2 regions of the Mesorhizobium sp. BH1-1-5 genome follow, and region 1 is predicted to be linked to the other one. Evidence: riboswitches for the same ligand, from Rfam matches in the RefSeq annotation. Region 1 holds a riboswitch; the other holds the start of a gene.
The links. Region 1 has a riboswitch for thiamine pyrophosphate ahead of LB572_RS05890 (Ykof family thiamine-binding protein). Riboswitches for the same ligand answer to the same signal wherever they lie in the genome.
Positions count from the first base shown of each region.

Region 2: linked by a shared signal. The riboswitch ahead of thiB (thiamine ABC transporter substrate binding subunit) and the one ahead of LB572_RS05890 (Ykof family thiamine-binding protein) in region 1 are both predicted to bind thiamine pyrophosphate.

Region 1 covers NZ_JAIUIM010000003.1:279,155-288,885, reverse strand. Annotated here, with positions in the region: gene LB572_RS05935 (DUF1236 domain-containing protein) at 1-327, opposite strand, end outside; gene LB572_RS05930 (DUF1236 domain-containing protein) at 580-879, shown strand; gene LB572_RS05925 (hypothetical protein) at 1,098-1,319, shown strand; gene LB572_RS05920 (DUF982 domain-containing protein) at 1,501-1,851, opposite strand; gene LB572_RS05915 (DUF1236 domain-containing protein) at 2,064-2,363, shown strand; gene LB572_RS05910 (hypothetical protein) at 2,491-2,700, shown strand; gene LB572_RS05905 (DUF2934 domain-containing protein) at 2,818-3,066, shown strand; gene LB572_RS05900 (hypothetical protein) at 3,187-3,393, opposite strand; gene LB572_RS05895 (hypothetical protein) at 3,548-3,892, opposite strand; TPP riboswitch at 4,111-4,223, shown strand; gene LB572_RS05890 (Ykof family thiamine-binding protein) at 4,214-4,822, shown strand; gene LB572_RS05885 (ABC transporter permease) at 4,871-5,755, shown strand; gene LB572_RS05880 (ABC transporter ATP-binding protein) at 5,752-6,525, shown strand; gene LB572_RS05875 (ABC transporter substrate-binding protein) at 6,522-7,529, shown strand; gene LB572_RS05870 (hypothetical protein) at 7,591-7,962, opposite strand; gene LB572_RS05865 (hypothetical protein) at 8,048-8,254, shown strand; gene LB572_RS05860 (tetratricopeptide repeat protein) at 8,383-9,731, opposite strand, start outside.
Region 2 covers NZ_JAIUIM010000011.1:87,352-97,082, forward strand. Annotated here, with positions in the region: gene LB572_RS16540 (caspase family protein) at 1-1,638, shown strand, start outside; gene LB572_RS16545 (M48 family metalloprotease) at 1,704-3,170, opposite strand; gene thiQ (thiamine ABC transporter ATP-binding protein) at 3,310-4,092, opposite strand; gene thiP (thiamine/thiamine pyrophosphate ABC transporter permease) at 4,089-5,708, opposite strand; gene thiB (thiamine ABC transporter substrate binding subunit) at 5,933-6,934, opposite strand; TPP riboswitch at 6,987-7,092, opposite strand; gene LB572_RS16565 (thiamine diphosphokinase) at 7,226-7,870, shown strand; gene LB572_RS16570 (ABC-F family ATP-binding cassette domain-containing protein) at 7,881-9,695, shown strand.

The DNA of each region.
Region 1 (9,731 bases):
CTGCTTCTTCTTCAGCTGCGTATTGTCCTGAGCATTCTGGTCGGTTTTTATGCCTGCCTGACCCTGTGCCTGCTCATCGGTCTTCATCTTGGCCTTGCCCTGGGCCTGCTCTTCAGGGTTGGCGCCGGCCTTGCCCTGCGCGTTCATCTCGGTTTTCGATTTCACCTCGCCCTGGGCCTGACCGCCTGCCTTGCCGCCCTTCTGGCAATCTGCCGTGCCGGCCTGGCAATTGTCGCTGCCGCTCGGCTGCGCGGATTCGGTCTGGGCCATCGCGGCGCCGCAGCTGACGCCGAGTGCGATCATGCTTGTGATCAGCAGATGTTTCATTGGATTTTCTCCTCGGAAAGTCGGTCCCTTCGCATGGGTAACCCCGCCCGAAACGCATTGTTCCGAAATTGCAGCGCCGGGCGAAGATGATGGTTTGGCGGAGCGCGGAGGCAGTATTTTTGGAAGCGCGAGTTTAAATTTTGCAGGAACAAGGGTTGGCGAATGGCGTTACGGCAATGCCGACCCGCTGTGGAAAATCGCAGGCGCAGCATCAAGGTGATTTGATTCAAATCCACATAGGAGAGACGACCAATGAAAATACACCTCACCTCCGCCGCCGCCGGCTTCCTGCTTCTCGCGGGCATTGGCGCGGCTGCCGCGCAGGATGTTGTCATCGCGCCGGAGCAGGAAACTGTCATCAAGGAATATGTGCACAAACAGCCGCTGGCCTCAGTGAAGGTTCCGGGCGTCGAGTTGAATATCGGCAGCACGCTTCCCGATACGGTCGAGCTCCATGAAGTGCCGAACGTCAAATACCGTTACGTCGTCGTCGACAACCGGACGGTGATCGTCGACCCGGGCACGCGCAAGATCGTCAAGGTCCTCGACTGATTGACATCGCGCCAAATCTGACGGTCCGTCGCCGGTCCCGGCGTCGGGCCGTTAACCGATTATTATTTTGTTACCATGTGCTAAAGGGAACCTTCCCGCCGCGTTTGAGTTAGCGGCTCTGGGTCCGCGCTGTCTCATAGACAACACAAATCAATGGCAGCGTTGAGATTCGGGCGGTGGCGAACAGGTATGGGCGGGCGAGGAGGAGACTAACCGACATGTCGAAACGAGAAATCGGAACATCCCGTTCGCTCGGGATGCGGGTGGCCGATCTTAAGGCCAGAATGCAGGACGCCCGGATCACCGAGCATGAAATGAAGACCTTTCAGAAGGTCGCCGCCATCATGGGGGGCAGCGAAGGCTCCCTACGCATCGACGCGGACGATCTGATCGCCGCGTCCTTCGTCACCGAGGCGCTGGGCGAACAGACGCCGAGCTGACAGCGGCCACCAGCCAAAATCCCGGATCGATCCAGTCGACCGTCAGCCGGCCTGGCGACGGTCTGCGGGCAAAGCGGACGCCAAGCGACGCCAGTTCGCTTCCGGATCCGCCGGCCAAACCCTAAAACTTGTAGCAAGGCCGATACGTATGGCGTGAGTCTGAAACGCGCCGAGGCTGGGCCTATCCAGGCACATGTCGGTTCGGCGCCCGGCTTTCGCGCGCCCGGCTGCGCCTGATCTTTGCTTCGCGCAGCACCGCGACCGGATCGGCGCCGGTCCACTCGATCCCCGCCTTCTTGGCGAAGACCAGGAATGCCTGCCGCGCCGTGTCGAGATCGATCTCGCCGGCCCGCGCCGCCTCGCAGGCGCGCAACGCCCTGCCGTAGCTCTCGCTTCGCGAGGCGGATGGCCATTCCTTGAGAAAGTTCTGCATCGCGGTGAGTGAGGCGATCTCGCGCCTGAAGCCCGCACCGACGGCGATAGTCACCGGAGCCGGAAGTTCGATGTCGCTTTTGATGGACCCTTCTCGCATGACGACGGCGCCCTTTGAATTTCAAAGTCTTGGGAGTTTCAAAGCCTTCTAATGCAGAGCCGATGCGAAGGTTCCGCCAAATCAATTAGTCACCGCTGACGGAACAACACCCTGCCGGCGGCGTTTGCCCCGGGAGCTCCCATGTTCGACCTGCAACGTTTCCGCCCCCGCGGAGGCAAGGCGGAGCTCGCCAACGCAACAGGAGAAAAACGATGAAAACCACCCTCATTCCAGCTGTCGCCGGCCTGGCTCTGATGGCCGGCATCGGCGTCGCGGCCGCGGACGAGGTGATCGTCACCCCCGAGCAGCAGACCGTGGTGAAGGAATATGTCCACAAACATCCGGTCGCCTCGGTCAACGTGCTCGGCCTCGAACTCGGCATCGGTTCCACCGTGCCTGACACCGTTGAGCTGCAGCAGGTTCCGGACGTCCAGTACCGCTATGCGGTCGTCAACGACCATACGGTGCTGATCGATCCCGGCACGCGCCGTGTTGTTCAGGTGATCCAGTAAATCTGGCCCCTGGAGAGCCCGATCCCTCTGACCGAAGCATCGGGATCGGGCTCTTTTCGCATCCGGGCATGAGGCCTAGAATAGGCACCGGTTTGGGAGGCAGCGAAGCGCGGAAGGAGTCGTTGCCATGCATCATCCACACGTCGAATCACCCGACATCGCACGCCAGGTCGACAAGCTTCTGGCCGAGCGCGGCGATGGGCTGCTGTCGATCAGGCAGGCGGTCACGCTGCTGCGCGAGCGCACCGGCACCGACCGTTCCGACGCCGATCTGACCGGCCTAATTGCCAAGAAGGCCGCGTATCTCGGCATCGTTGTGCTCTCCGACGATCCCTGAACCATCACCTGGTTTTGCTCTAATATGCGTTTGCGCGCTGCGTCTATACCCAAGACGCCGCGCGAAAATTCGGCTAATGTTCGCGCCGGGGAACCGTCCCAACCTTAGGAGGCGACAGTGACGGACGACAGGCACGAACGCATTCGCCAGCGCGCGCACGAGATCTGGGAGCAGGCTGGCCGGCCGGAAGGCGCGCATATCGAGCATTGGGACCGGGCCACAGCCGAGGTGGATGCGGCAGGCAAGCCGAAATCCGCCAAGAAGGTGACCGCCGCCAAGGCCGACAAGCCAAAAGCCGCGAAGGCGGAAAAACCCGCCAAGGCCCCCGCCAAGGCAAAGGCGACCAAACCAAAAGCCAAGGCCTGATCTCCAGCGGCCGCGCCGGCAGGTGCATAGCCGCTGGCGCAATTCCAGGAAAGTGTATCGCGGTTAGGTTAGGCGGTTTCGCCGTAACCTTCCGTTAGGAATTGCGCGAAACAAAAGACGCTAGCGCGCCGTCCTCGTTGCGTATTGAGCCACCGCGCAAATGAGGGCCAGCGCGGCCGTATCGCAGGCGGCCCGCGACGGCGACGGGCCTTTGGCGAACAGCACCGCGTCCGCGACCGGAATCGTCAGGCCGTGCTTTCGGGCGAATGAGGTGACTTCGTATGGCTGGTCGTCAGGCAGTATGCCGATGTCGATTTGCTGGTCCATCAAACGAGTTCCTCCCTGTTGCGCGGCTTTACCCTCCTTCGCCTGAGACGAATTTAACCACCCGCCGATCGTCCGCGTCCACCAATTGCCAATTGTGTGAAACGATGCATTTTTCGACGGGCGGCCTAAGGTTGTAGCGGGCGACTGCCCGGCCTCACCACGCGTCGCTCGACCGGGCAAACCTCATCCCCGCCGCGATCATCGCGCTTTCGCATTCGCTGATCAGCCTGAGATTGCGCAGATACCGCGCCACCGTCTCGGGCAGCCAGGCGGCGCAGGCCTCGACATAGGCACGGCCATGCACCAGCGTGCCGGTCGAAAGCCGCTCGTCCTTCTCGGCGATCACCTTCAGATATTGCCGGATGAAGCGGATGTCGTCGGCGATGTCCTGGCTGGCCATGCGCCAGGCCGAGGCGAGGCGCTCGCGCTCGGCGAGCGGCAGTGGCGAAAGCAAAGGGTGGGAGAGGTCGGCGAAAGCGGCATGGTTCGCGGTGTTCAAGCAAATTCCCTCAAAGGAAGGGAAGTATCGTACTTTATGTACGAAAAGCAATCAAGTAGAATTCGTACAATTTGAACGACAAGGCGGTTAAGGGCGGTTATAAGAAATCCGCGAAAATCTTATAATCCAGCCATCTCCCCCTAGGGGGAGATGAGACTCCTGGCCAATTGGCGTCGCAAAAAACCGCTTTCCCATTCACTCGAACAGTGCTTTAACGCGCCCATCCACAGGGGTGCTCCGTACGGTCGGGGCTGAGATGGCGGCGGCAAGCCTCCGGACCCTAAAGCTGATCTGGATAATACCAGCGGAGCGAGGCGGGCGATGTTTTCCGGCGCACAGATTTCCCTTTATCCCATGGCCGACGATTTCGTCGGCGTGATCCTCGGCGCGCTCGGCGCGCTCGACCCTTACCGCGACAGGCTGAGGATCGAGACCGACGACATTTCGACGCTGCTGGTGGGGCCGCCCGAAGTGCTGTTCCCAGCCATGCGCGACCTGTTCGTGGCGGCCGCCAAAAGCGGCAAGCACTGCGTGCTGTCGGCCGCCGTCTCGCGCGGCTGCCCCGGCGAGCCGGACGATCCGATCTGCCGTTCCGACGAGACCGGCGGCCCAGTGATCCCGCTCGACGAGCGCAAGCGCGCCGCGCTCGGCGCCGTTGCGGCGACGACGACTACGGATCAGCCGGTGGCCGCGCAATTCTCGCTCTATGTGATGGGCACCGGCGACCACATGGACGAGATCTATGGCTGCATCGACTTCCTGAAAAAATCCGGTGTTTTCGAGCGCTCAAAGAACTTCTGCACCAAGCTGCGCGGCGACGCCGGCGCGGTGTTCGCCACACTCAACGAAGCCTTCTGCCGCTTCGGTCCGGGGGCGGGGCATGTGACGCTCGACATAACCATTTCGGCGAACAGCCCGACCGCGGTTTGAGCCGGCGGCTTGAGCCCGGCGTCGGTCGAGGAGGGGGTTGTGAGCGTTATGGTGGATTCTGCACCGCGAGATGAATCGCTGGCGGTTGGCGAAAGCCGTGATGACGGCCAATCTCCCCCACAAGGGTGGAGATCAGCCGTCACCTCGACCTTCGCCAAGTTCTTCCCCGCCGCCCTCGCTTTCGCTCTCCTCCTTATCGCCTGGGAACTCTACGCCCGCCTCGGCGGCATCGCGCCCACGATCCTCCCCGCACCCTCGCGCGTGCTGGCGCAGGCTTGGGAGAACCGCTCAGCGCTCGCCGACAACACGCTTCCCACCATCCGCGCCACGCTGGCGGGCTTTTCCTGCTCGCTCGTTGCCGCCTTCATCCTCTCGGCGCTGGTCGACTTCTTGGCCCCCCTGCGCCGCGCGCTGTTCCCGCTGCTGATTGCCAGCCAGACCATGCCCCTGGTGGCGATCGCGCCGCTGGTGGTGCTTTGGTTCGGCTTCGGGCTGCTGCCGAAGATCCTGCTGGTGGCTTTGGTCACCTTCTTTCCGATGATGGTGGCATTGGTCGAAGGCTATGCCGCCACGAGCACCGAAATCAGCCAGATGCTCGCCGCCATGGGAGCAGGGCGCTGGCGTATTTTTTGGCTCGCCCGGTTGCCGTCGGCGCTGCCCTATTTCTTCGCCGGACTGCGCATCTCCATCACCTATGCCGTGGTTGGCGCAATCTTCGCCGAATATGCGGGTGCGGCGAAAGGGCTGGGCATCTACATGCTCAGCGCTAAGAACAATTTCCGGCCTGACCTTGTGCTTGCCGCCGTGGCCGTCAGCTCGGCGCTCACGCTGGCGCTGTTCGGCCTTGCCGTGCTTGTCCAGCGTCTCGCCATGCCCTGGGAGAGGGCAGGGCGCGACCGGAAACCGGGCCCCTCCGGAGAGGGCCGGCCGTGACCCGCCTCGAACTCCGCGACGTCCGCAAGAGCTTCGGCGCGCTAGAAGTGCTCGCGGGCGTTTCGCTGCATGTCGCGGCGGGCGAGTTCGTCTCCATCCTCGGGCCGTCCGGTGCGGGCAAGTCGACATTGTTCCAACTGCTCACCGGCGCGATCCGGGGCGAGGGCGGGATGCGCTTCGACGGCGCGCCGCTCGATGGCGCCCGCTTCGCCTTCATGCCGCAGCGCGACGCGCTGATGCCGTGGCGGCGCGTCATCGACAACGCGACGCTGGGGCTGGAAGTGCAGGGCATGAAGCGCCGCGCCGCGCGCGAGCGTGTAGCGCCCTTGTTCGCCGAGTTTGGCCTCGCCGGCTTCGAGCGCGCCTGGCCGGCCGAGCTGTCCGGCGGCATGCGCCAGCGCGCCGCCCTTTTGCGCACCGTGGTGCAGGAGCGCGACATGCTGCTCCTCGACGAGCCGTTCGGGGCACTCGATGCGCTGACCCGCGCGGCCATGCAACGTTGGCTCGAAGGCATGTGGCGAAGCCATCGCTGGACGGCGCTGCTCATCACCCACGACGTGCGTGAAGCGGTGCTTCTGTCCGACCGCATCTACGTGCTGTCGGCGCGACCCGCGCGCGTGGTCCGCGAAGTGGCGGTGCCGCTGCCGCGTCCGCGCACCGAAAGCGCGGCGCTCGCCCGCGAGGCCGCCGCGATCGAGGCCGGCATCCTCGACACGCTGCTTGGCCAGTCCGAACCTATTTCCCGATCATCCGATGGAGAATTGAAATGACCGACCTGACCCGCCGCCAGGCGCTGTTTCTGACCGCCAGCCTACCCTTTGCGGGGGCTGTCACACGTGCCCGCGCCGCGCAGAAGGTCACGGTTGCGCTCGACTGGACCGTCAACACCAACCACATCGGCCTGTTCGTCGCCCGCGACAAGGGTTTCTACCGGGACGCGGGGCTCGATGTTGAAATCCTGCCCTATGGCGACACCGGCTCGGGCACGCTGGTCGCCAATCGCGTCGCCGATTTCGGCATTTCGGGTTCGCTCGGCCTATTCACGCAAAAGAGCGCCGGCGCCGATCTGAAGGCCGTCTACGCCGTCGTCCAGTCGGAGACCGGCCGTGTCGTCTTCAACGCCGACCGCGCCGCGATCAAAAGCCCGAAAAATCTCGACGGCCTGACCTATGGCGGCTTCGGCAGCACCTGGGAAAACACGCTCATCTCGACCATCATCCGCCATGACGGCGGCAAGGGCGATTTTTCGACGGTAACGCTGGGCACTTCCGCCTACGATGCACTGGCCAATGGCGCGGTCGACTTCACGCTTGAAGTCTCGACCTGGGAAGGCGTCGAGGCGGAGCTTAAGGGTCTCAAGCAGCGCAGCTTCCGCTACGCCGATTACGGCGTGCCGGACGAGCACACCACGCTGATCGTCTCCAGCAACGCCTACCTCGTCGCCAACCCGAAGGCCGCCGCGGCCTTCGTCCAGGCGACGCGGCGCGGCTACGAATTCGCCGTGGATCATGCGCAGGAGGCAGGCGAGCTGCTGATCGCCGCCAACAAGGACACGCTCACCAACCCGGCGCTGATCGATGCATCGCTGAAGGCGCTGAACGACGGCCATTTCCTGAAGAGCGCAAACGGCGCCATCGGTACGATGGACAAGGCCAAGATGGAAGCGATGGGCGGGTATTTGTTTGCCTCGGGGATATTGCTTGACGGCAACGGCAAGGCGCTGAAGGAGAAGCCGGATTTGGGCGCGTATTTCACGAATGAGTTTCTGGGGTAGCGGCCACGCGCCGAAGGAACGCGGCTTGCGCCGGCCTTTGCGGGGAAATCCGGTGCGGAGCCTAATTCTCGACGATGGCCTGAAGCAGAGCGGTCTTGATGTGCCATCCGGGTTCGCCATGCAGTAACAGGGCGGCCTCGTAGAATTTCGCCATGGCCGGGCACAGGCCCGGGAAGTCCTGGTTGGCGCTCGAGATAGCCTCCATCTCGGCCGGCGTGCCGCCGATCTTTGTGAAAACGTCGGCGACCAGCGACCAGTCTTGGTCGCTAGGCACGGCCGCCGGCAAGCCGCTTCTTTTGGCGGCGCCGAAGGCGCGGAACAGGGTGGCGCCGATCCTGTCCAGGTCGGCCAGGAAATCGTCGCCGGGCGCGCTGATCGCGTCTGGCCCGTTGCGCAGGTAATTGTTGCAGGTGGCCGGCGTTTCGCGCGCCATGACATGATTTGAGCATGTCGAGTTGCGCCGAAAGCGCTTCCGAAGCATTGCTGTCGGGGGCCGTGGGCAGCAGCGGTGCATATCTGTGCCTGAGATCGGCGACCGCCTGCCTGCTGACATTGCGCACTTCAGTTTGGTTTCCAGTCTGGGCCGCGGCAGTGATCTTGCGCAGCATCGCATCGTAGTCGTCCGGAAATTCCCTGGCGATAGCCTCGAAGATCCGGAGATCCTGCTTCCGGATTTCGGCATCGATGTCGGCGGTGGTCAGCGCCCGGGGCGGCATCGCCACTGACTGATAGTGGTGATGTCCACCGCCGAACATCGTTGGCATCACGTCAGCCCCAATGATGCTTACGGGGATGACCGCCACCACTTGCAACCATTTCCAGGGTGACATCCGCCTGCGCTCCAACACCCTTCTCACTCTGCCCCGAGGCTGAGCGCCTTCTTGCGGTCGGCCTTGGCGCGTTTCAAATCGCCCTTGGCTGCCCAAGCCTGGCTTCGGGCGGTGTAAGCATCTGCATATCTGGGGTAAAGCTTGATGGCTTGGTTGAAGTTGGCGATTGCCCCGTCCTGGTCACCCGCCCGCGCCCGCAGAAGGCCTCTGCCGTAGTAGCCGCCGGGGCTGTTCCGGTCGATTTGGATAGCCGTCTCAAAGTCGGCCTGGGCCCGCTTCAAGTCCCCTTTGACAACCCACAAAATTCCGCGATCGACATGCACTTTGGCAACATTCGGATCGAGTTCGATGGCCTTGCTATAGTCTGCGATCGCGCCATCGTAATCCCCGACGATCATTCGGCTGATGCCTCGACCATGAAAGTTCGTGGCGTAGGTGGAATCGAACTCGATCGCCTTGCCGAAATCGTCGATCGCACGTTTATGGTCGTTCTTGGCCGTCCAGGCGAAAGCGCGAGCGGAATAATAGCTGCTGTTTTTTGGCTCGATGGCGATCGCGCTGCCATAGTCGGTTATGGCCCGATCGTAATTGTCCTTCTGCCCCCACGCGAGACCGCGATATGCAAAAGCCTCGGCATTGTTGGGATCGAGCGCTATCGCATGGTCGAATTTCGCGATTGCAAGATCGTATCGACCCTTGTTGTACAGAGCTATGCCGCTCTTGGTGGCGCCGTCCACCGCCACCGCGTCCGCAGTCGTTGGCTTGTATGAAGCCTTTGCCGCGGCCGCCTCGTCTCGCTCCTTGCGGGCATTGGCGTAGTTTGGATCGAGGCGCAAGGTTTCATCGAGATCGGCGATGGCGCGGTCGTATTGCTTCTTCCTGTTCCAGCAGAATCCGCGATTGAACCATGCTTCGGCATTCGTTGGCTTCAGTCCGATCGCCTTTGTCGAATCGGCGATGATGCCTTCGCAATCGTGCTTTACGGCTCGGGCTCGGCTGCGCAGCACATAGGCGTCGACATTGTTCGGCTGCAACGAAATGATGGTGGTCAGATCCGCGATGGCGCGGTCGATCTTGCCCCTCTGTCGCCAGATGAGAGAACGATAGAAATAGCTGTCGGTCGACTTGGGATCGAGCTCGATTGCCTTGTTGTGGTCGGCCAACGCTCGGTCGGAATCGCCTTTCAGCGTATAGGTGAAACCGCGCAAGGTATGAGCGTGGGCATTTGATGGGTCGGCGGCGATCGCAATGCCGTACTGCTCGAGCGCGCGATCGAGTTGGTTTTGACTGCGCCAGATATCGCCCGCTTCGATAGCGTCTTCCGCCGCCTTGTCCCGAAGCCGGCCGGTTGGTTGCGAGGCTGCGGCTTTGT
Region 2 (9,731 bases), on a different contig from region 1:
GATGCGTCGCTGAAGGACGCGGCCGACATGGAAGTCCAGGCCATCAAGGTCAACGACATACTGCGGCAGCTGCGCTCGAGATCGAAGATCCAGATGATCATCCTCGACGCTTGCCGCAACAACCCTTTCCCGCGCAAGGACTATTGGCTGCGCGACCAGCTGATCGTCGCCGGCGACAGCGGACTTGCGCAGGTAACGGGTTCGCAGAACACGCTGATTGCCTTTGCCACCGAACCGGGCGCCGTCGCCTATGACGGCGCCGGCGACCTCAGTCCGTTCTCGTCGTCCTTTTCCCGCCGCGCCCTGGCTCCGGGCCAGGAGATAAGCTCGGTGATGGCGGCCGTGCGCCGCGATGTGGTCAAGGCCACCAACGGCAAGCAGGTCCCGTGGGAGAACTCCTCGCTGATCGACGATGTCGTGCTGATGCGCGGGGCGGAGCAACCAGCACCGCCGCCGCCCGCCGCACAGCAGGACCAGCAGGCGGCCGAGCGCGGAATCCAGGTTGCCGATGCCGCGGAAGCGATTGGAAGTCGCGACATTCGCATCCCGGTCGGCGTCGGCCCGGTTCCACTGAAACTGGATCTTCCGGCCAAGGATGCCGGGGTCAGCCTAAAGCTTGCGAGCTACCCGGCGACCGGGACGCTGTCCCTGCCCGATCGCGTGCTTTCGCCGCAATCGAGCCTGATGGCCGCCGAGGTCGATAAATTGCGCTACGAGCCGCAGATCGGCTCGTCCGCTCCCATCGAGGTCGGCTTCCAGATCCGCGTCGGCAACGCCGCGAAGCAGGCGACGATGAAGCTGTCGCCGGACGTCGATCCTTGCGACCAGGCTGCCGGCGAACCGCTCGACCTGCAGGGCGTCGTCCCGGGCCGGTTGCCGAACGAGATCGGCGGCGGGGCTCTCGAGGCCTGCGAGGCGGCGGTGAAGGCCTATCCCGACATTGCGCGCTTCCGTTACGAACTGGGGCGGGTGCTGCTGGCGTCGGGCAGGGTCGACGAGGCCAGGCAGGCGATCCAGGAGGCCGCGGACAAGGGACATATCCGCGCCCTCTTCGCGCTCGGCTCCATCGCCCCGTCCGGAACAGGGACGGCTGTCGAGACATCGAAGGCGACCGACCTCTATTCGAAGGCGTCGGACAAGGGAGACCCCTACGCCATGGCCGCCTGGGGACGCGCTTTGTTCAATGGCCTCGGCGTCGAGCGCGATACCGGCAAGGGACTGGACCTGCTGCTCCAGGCAGCGGCCATGGGACATGTCGATGCCATGAAGGAGCTTGCTCTGATCTTCAAGGAAGGCCGCAACGGCGTGCCCGCCGACCCGGCACGCGCCCTGGCTTTCCTCAAAGCGGGCATGGAGCGGCAGGACGCGTACTCGATGGGCATTCTCGGTCTTCCCACGCGCAGCACGCCCGTGGTCATGGCGTGCAAGGTGCCGCCGAAGGTCATCACGAAGATAAAGGTGATCCGCGTGCCCGTGTCGAAACCGAAGACCATCACACGGACAATTCCGGGAGCACCAAAGGTCAAGCCGATACCGACCGAAACCGGGAGAACATCCTGGACTGGCGGCGCCAGCCACGCCAGCGATGGCAATACCGGCGGTGGTGACGGTGGCGACACCGGTAGTGACGGCTTGTGAAGACAACGGCCCCCGGCCCGGGCGATAGTTCAGATCGCCCACGGCGCCGGGTTGGCCCCGAGTCTCTATTTGTCGGTGACGATCTTGACCTTGTCGCCGGCCGATACGCTGGCACCGGGCGACATGGCGTTGAGCACCCGGAACAGGTCGAGCTTGCGGTCGACGCCGACCATTTGCGCGGCGAGCGAGCCCATGGTCTGCCCGGCCTGGACGGTGACGACGCGGATATGCAGCGGCTTCAGCGCCGCCTTCTCGGCAGGGCTCAGCACGCGGAAGGAACCGCTGACCGAGCGCGCGACCGGGTCCAGCGCGGTGCTGGCCGAGGGCGCGGCCGTCAGCAGCCTGTAGACCTGCCCGCCGGCGCGGATCACGGCGATGTCGAACTGCCAGCCTTGCGCGCTGGCATGCGCCATCGCCGCCTCGTTGCCATTGACCGTTTCCTGGCGCACGCTGGCGTCCTCGAGACCCGCCACCCAGCCGCTGCGGATGTAATCGGTGAGCGATACGGACTTGTTGATCGCCACGCCGTCGAAACGGACGGCGATGTCGCCAGGCCCGGTCGCGGTGACCGCGGCCGCCGTATTGTCGATGACGAAGCCATCCGGCACCGTGAAGGAGACGCCGAGATTGGGGTGCATGAAGGTCTGGCCGCGCACATAGCCTTCTTCAGGCGTGTCGCCGTAGAGCAGCCCGTCTATGCCGGCCAGAAATGCGTCGCGGTCGCGCGTGCCGACGCCGGGCGGGCCGAAATTGCGCGCAAGGCGCTGCGCCAGCTCGATGCGCTGGGGCGTGTTGGGGTGCGTCGCCAGGAAGTCGAGGCTGGCGTCGGTGGCGCCGCTGACCGAGCGGAAATCGGTATAGGCCGACATCGACTGCAGGAAGCGGCCGGCGGCATAGGGATCATAGCCCGCCTCGCCGATCGACTTGATGCCGATGGCGTCGGCCTGCAGTTCCTGGTTGCGCGAGAATTGCGCCAGCCTCAGCTTGCCGCGGATCAGTGCCGCCTTGGCGGTCGGACTGTCGCCGAGCACATCGGAAACAACCTTGGTCGCCAAGCCCTCCTCCGCTTCGAGCTGCTGCCGCTGCAGGCCATGATTGGCGGTGACGTGACCCATCTCATGCGCGATGACGGCGGCAAGCTCGGAGGAATCGTTGGCCAGCGCCAGCAGGCCGCGCGTCACATAGAGATAGCCGCCCGGCAGCGCGAAGGCGTTGACGTTGGGCGAGTTCAGGATGGTGATGCGATAGGTCTGGGTCGGGTTCGCCGACACCACCGTCAGATTGCCGACGACCTTGGCCACCATGCGTTCGAGCCTGGGATCGGAATATTCGCCGCCATAGGTGGCGAGAATCCGCGGATGCTGCGCCTTCGCCATGTCGGCGAGCTTGGCGTTGGCGACGACATTGTCGACGGTGATCGGCTTGTCGGAAGGCTGGAAGCCCGATTCCTGCACGTCCGGCGGCGTGAACATCTGGCAGCTGGCCAGCGCCACGACGCTTGCCAGCGCGAAAAATCGTGCCAGCGGCCTCATCCAAACCTTCTCAGCGCCGGTCGACAGATCGGCTTCCTTTCGAAATCTTTCGGCAAATCACGGCCCAGCCGGACCTAGCCACACTCCCCCGGACAAGGCAAGCAAACGCCGGATCACCCGTTGCCGGTTTGGCCGTAAATTATGTCCGCTTCCGGGCAATATGTTGTGATCCGGCAACGGTGCCGCCTCGATCGCCGATATAGCGCCGGAAGGCGTCCGGTCCAGACCGATCGAAGAAATCCTCGGCCGGGCCCGTCGCCGCGATCGTGCCTTCATCGAGAAATGCGACGTCCTGGCCGATGCGGCGCGCATCTTCGGGCTGATGCGTGACGAAAAGCACCGTCATCTTGCGCTCGGCATGGATGCCTGCGACAAGGTCGAGCATGTCGTCGCGCAGCGCCGGGCCGAGCGACGCGAAAGGTTCGTCGAGCAGCAGAACGGGCCGATCGCGCAGCAGCACCCTCGCCAGCGCCACGCGTTGCCGCTCGCCGCCGGAAAGCTCGCGCGGCAGCCGCTTTTCCTTGCCGGCAAGACCGACACGCGCCAGCGCCTCGGCGACGGCAATACGATCGGCATCGCCGAGCTTGAGCGACGGCGAGCGGCCGAGCCCGACATTGGCCTTGACGCAAAGATGCGCAAACAGATTGTTTTCCTGGAACACCATCGACACCGGCCGCGCCGAAGGCGGCGCGGTGCCGAGATCGGTGCCGCCGATCAGCACCTTGCCTGCATCGGGCACCTCGAAGCCGGCTATCAGATTGAGCAGCGTCGACTTGCCGGAGCCGCTCGGCCCCATGATGGCTGTGATCCTGCCGTCGGCGAATTCGGCATCGAAGCGGAAGGACGCCTCCCCATAGCTGAACGAGACGCCATCCAGCCGGACAGCCAGGCCTTTCTGCGCAGTGCCGTTGCTCGTCGTCATGACTTTCCTTCCCGCCCGAGCCAGTCGGCGGCGACCACCAGCATCAGGCAGACGAGGCCGAGCAGCAAGGCAAGCCCCGCGGCGTCGGCTGTCCGGTAGCTGCCCATGCGCGCCAAAAGCAGATAGGGCAAGGTCTGCACGGAATCGCTGCCGAACAGCGCGATCACGCCGAGATCGCCGAGCGACAGCGCCATGGCGAAGGCGAAGCCGGTGGCCAAGGGCCGCCTGAGCGACGGCCAGTCGATCAGGCTGAGCCGGTTCCAGCCGGATATGCCGAGCGCCAGGCAAAGCCGCTCGTGACGCTCGCTCGCCGCGTCATAGGCCGGGCGAATGGCGCGGATGGCGAAGGGCATCGCCATCACCGCGTTGACGGCAACGACGATGACCGGCGCGATGGCAAAGACATCGGTGACATGGCGCAGCGCCAGGAACCAGCCGGCGCCAAGCACGATCGGCGGCACGACGAGCACGAAGCCGGCGCCGGTGTCGGCGGCATGTTCGAGCAAGCCCATCGCGCCACCTGCCCGGCGCCGCAGGGACAGCGCGCGCCGCGCCGCGATCAGCGCCAGCGACAACGTCACGCTGAGCAGCGCCGCAAGCAGCGCGAGGCCCGCGCTGGTGAGCGTCGCGCGGCGCACCGCCTCCTCACCCGCCAGCCGGCCGAGATCGGCCTCCAGACCTGAAAGCACGGTCGCCAGCATCGGTCCGGCAACGAACAGCAGGGCAAGCGCGATGAGGCCGGCGTTCAGCGCACTCTCCATTCGGCCTGCCGAAAGGTAGCGGCGCGGCGCCACCGGCAGATTGGCGTCGCCGACCGTGTTGGCGCCGAGCCGCGTCAGCGCGACGACCACGATGAAGGTGAGCGCGATCTGCAGCAGCGTCAGCACCACGGCGCGGGCCGGATCGAAATCGAACCGCAGCGCCTGGTAGATGGCGACCTCCAGCGTCGTCGCGGCCGGACCGCCGCCCAGCGTCAGCACGATGGTGAAGGACGTGATGCAGAGCATGAAGACCAGCCCGGCGATCCCCGGCAGGGCCGCGCGCAGCACCGGCCATTCGATCAGCCGGAAGGCCGGCCGGGGACCCATGCCGAGCTGGCTCGCCAGCCGCCACTGGTCGGCGGGAATGGTGCCCAGCGCCTCCAGGAACAGGCGCGTCGCCAGGGGCAGGTTGAAGAAGACATGGGTGACCAGGATGCCGGAGAGGCCGTAGATCCCCGGCCACTCCCCGCCGCCAAGCCCGGCGAAGACGCCGGCAAAATATCCGGCGTGACCGTAGAGCGCCAATATGCCGAGCGCGGCGACGATCGCCGGCAACGCCAGCGGCACGGTGAACAATTGCAGGATCAGGCGGCGCCCGGGAAAGGCCGGATGCCTCGACAGGGCGCGCGCCACCAGCAGCGCGGGGCCGACCGATAGGAGCGTCGAGAGAGCCGCTTGCCACAGTGTGAAGCGAGCGACGCGGAAGAGGTAGCCGTCAAAGGCGGCGGCGGCACCGGAGAGGTCGTGCGCACCTTCGAGGATGAGGCCGGCGAAAGCGCCGCCGATGAGCAAGGCGATGGCCGCAAGCGCGACGGCGCCGGCAGTGATGCGGGAGTCAGAGGGCGCGTGTCGCACGCTGCGCCATTTGAGTTCGAGCTAACGAGCGCCGAGTTCCTTCGCCCCCCTCTCTGGCCTGCCGGCCATCTCCCCCTCTAGTGGGGAGATCAGACGTCACTCGGGCTTTCGCCAATCTCCAATGCCGCAGGATTGAGCAAGGCGCCAAAGCTGCCAATCTCCCCCCTTGAGGGGGAGATGTCCGGCAGGACAGAGAGGGGGGCCTTGGCGCAAGCATTACAGCCCTACTTGCTCATCACCGCCAGCCACTCATCCACCCAGGCCTTGCGGTTGGCGGCGACTTCCTCCGGTCTGAACAGCAGGGTCTTGGTCGGCTTGACCAGCTTGTCGAAGGCCGGGTTGAGCGGCTTGTCGGTCTTGCCGGCCGGGAACATCCAGTTGGTTTCCGGAATGACGTCCTGGAATTTCGGCCCGGTCATGAAGGCAATGAATTTTTGCGCCAGCGGGTTCTTCGCGCCCGTCGTGGTGATGCCGGCGACCTCGATCTGCAGGTATTCGCCCTCCTCGAAGGAGGCCGCCTGGTAGCGCTCGGTGTTCTCGGCCACCATGTGGTAGGCCGGCGAGGTGGTGTAGGAGAGCACCATCGGCGCCTCGCCCTTGGTGAACAGGCCGTAGGCCTCGCTCCAGCCCGGCGTCACCGTCAGCACCTTCGTCTTGAGCTTGGCCCAGGCCTCCGGCGCCTTGTCGCCATAGACCGACTTCACCCACAAAAGCAGCCCGAGGCCGGGCGTCGAGGTGCGCGGATCCTGGATGACGATCTTGTCGGTACCGGCGCCCTCGACCAGCTCCTTCAAGCTCTTCGGCGGATTTTTCAGTTTCTCCGTGTCGTACACAACGGCGAAATAGCCGTAGTCAAACGGGACAAAGGTATCGTCGCTCCAGCCGCCGGGCACGTTGATGCCGGAGACTTCGCCATGCGGCGCGAACAAGCCGCTCGCCTTGGCGTCGGCGGTCAGGTTGGTGTCGAGGCCGAGCACGATGTCGGCCTTGGTGCCGGCGCCCACGAGCTTGACGCGGTTGAGCAGCGCGACGCCATCGGCCACCGAGACGAATTCGAGATCGCAGCCGCATTCGGCCTCGAACTCTTTCTTGACGGCCGGCCCAGGCCCCCAATCGGCGGTGAAGCTCTCATAGGTATAGACGGTGAGCTTGTCTTTCGCCTCGGCAGGCACGACGCCTGCCAGAAGCGACACGAGACCGGTAGCGAGAATGAGATTGGACAGCATTGCGCGCATCGGCGCCTCCTTCGTTCGAGTGACAAGGAATTGAGGCGCCGGATGGTCCGAAACGTCTAATCCCTCCGCCGGTACAAACCGGATCAGGTTCAGCGGGTTGGCTTGATCGCCTCTCAGCCGGATCACGTCCGGCACCCCGTTAGAGCGTTTCGACAGATAGGCCCGGCCGAAGCGGCGTGCAAGCGGAAGTTTGCCGGGTAGCTAATGTTCCGGGGCGGGCGCCACCGAAGCGCGGGCCGTCCGGCTTCCGTTTCGCCTGGAGGGCTGGTAAGGGCCACGGCCATGGGCACATTCACCATCCTGCTTGGCGGCGAACTTATCCGCACGCCCCGGCTCGAACACCAGATCGAGGGTTCGCGCGTCATCGCCGCCGATGCCGGCATCGGCCATGCCCGCATGCTTGGCCTCATGCCGGAACTTTGGGTCGGCGATTTCGATTCGGTGCCGGCGAACCTGCCGGATGACCTCGCCGCCGTTCCGCGAAAGATCTTTCCGGCCGAGAAGGACATGACCGACGGCGAGCTCGCCATCGCGGAAGCGCTCCGGCGCGGCGCCACCAGCCTGGTTCTGGCCGGTGCCTTCGGCGGCAAGCGCGCCGACCATGCTTTCCTGCACCTGGCGCTCGCCGTGCGGCTGGCCGAGGCGGGCACGCAAGTTCTGCTGACCAGCGGCGCGCAGGAAGGCATTCCCGTTTTGCCGGGCAAAGCCGGCTTCGACTATGAGGACGGCACCTTGTTTTCGGTGCTCGGCTTCTCAGAGCTCGCCGGCCTGACGGTCACCGGCGCCAAGTGGCCGCTCGACCGCGTCGAGGTGGCGTTCGGCTCCTCGCTCACTATATCAAACGAGGTCAAGGGGCAGCTTGGCATCGCGCTGGAACGCGGCCGGGCGCTGCTCCTGGCCCACCCCTATCCTCTTCCTGAAAGCTGACATTCCAGACATGGCGCCGCCACTCCTCAATCTCGACGGCATTAAACTGACCTTCGGCGGCACGCCGCTGCTCGACGGCGCGGCGCTCAGCGCGTCCGCCGGCGAGAAGATCGCGCTGGTCGGCCGCAACGGCTCGGGCAAGTCGACCTTGCTCAAGATCGCCACCGGCATGATAGAGCCGCAGGACGGCGAGGTGTTCCGCCAGCCTTCGGCCACGGTCCGCTACCTGCCGCAGATGCCTGACATGGATGGCTTCGCCGACGTGCGCTCCTATGTCGAGGCCGGCCTCGGCCCGGCCGACGATCCGCACCGCGCGACCTATCTGATGGAACATCTCGGGCTGACCGGCGAGGAGCGGCCGAACGACTTGTCCGGCGGCGAGGCGCGCCGCGCCGCCCTTGCCCGCGTCATGGCGCCCGAACCCGATATCCTGCTGCTCGACGAGCCGACCAACCATCTCGATCTTTCTGTGATCGAGTGGCTGGAAGAAGAGCTTGCCCGCACCTCTTCGGCGGTGATCCTGATCTCGCACGACCGCCGCTTTCTCGAGCGCGTCACGCGCGCCACCGTCTGGCTCGACCGCGGCCAGACCCGGCGGCTGGACAAGGGCTTTGCCCATTTCGAGGAATGGCGCGACCAGGTGCTGGAGGAGGAAGAGCGCGAGCAGCACAAGCTCGGCCGCCAGATCGTGCGCGAGGAGCATTGGCTGCGCTATGGCGTGACCGCCAGGCGCAAGCGCAACATGCGCCGCCTCGGCGAGTTGCAGACGATGCGCCAGCGCTTTCGCAGCCATCGCGGCGCCGAAGGCACCGCCACCATGGTGGCGAGCGACGCCACCGAATCCGGCAAGCTGGTGATCGAGGCCAAGGGCATCGACAAGAGCTTTGGCGACCTCACCGTGGTCAAGGGTTTCTCGACGCGTATCCAGCGCGGCGACCGCGTCGGCCTGGTCGGCCCGAACGGCGCCGGCAAGACGACGCTTTTGAAGATGCTGACCGGCGAGCTGGCGCCGGATGCCGGCACCGTACGGCTCGGCGTCAATCTGGAGATCGCGACGCTCGACCAGAAGCGCGAGGCGGTCGACCCGCAGGAGACGCTGGCGCATTACCTGACCGACGGCCGCGGCGAGAACCTCGTCGTCAATGGCGAGCAGCGCCACGTCGTCTCCTACATGAAGGATTTCCTGTTCAAGCCGGAGCAGGCGCGCACGCCGGTGCGCGAGCTTTCCGGCGGCGAGCGCGCGCGGCTGTTGCTGGCGCGCGTGCTGGCGCGGCCGGCGAACCTGCTGGTGCTCGACGAGCCGACCAACGATCTCGATATGGAGACGCTGGAACTGCTTCAGGAACTGGTCGCCGGCTTTGCCGGAACCGTGATCCTGGTCAGCCACGACCGCGATTTCCTCGACCGCACCGTCACCAGCGTGATCGCGCCGGACGGCAGCGCACGCTGGATCGAATATGCCGGCGGCTATTCCGACATGCTGGCGCAACGCGGCGGCTCCAAGCTGGAGGACCGCAAGGCGAGGTCGAAGACTGAGGCGGGCGAGGCTGCGCCGAAAGTCGAACTAGTCGCGCCCAAGGGTCCGGCGAAGAAACTCTCCTTCAAGCAGAAATTCGCATTGGACTCCCTGCCGAAGAAGATCGATGCGGTGACCGCCTCGATCGCCAGGCTTGAGAACAACATCGCCGACCCCGCCTTCTACGAACGCGACCCGGCCTCGTTCCAGAAGACCATCGCCGCGCTCGACAAGGAGCGCACGACGCTTGCAGCACTCGAGGAAGAGTGGCTGGAGCTGGAAATGCTGCGCGAGGAGATGGAGGGGTGACTGGTTTGCCCGCATACAGATATGCGCTTATCCTAT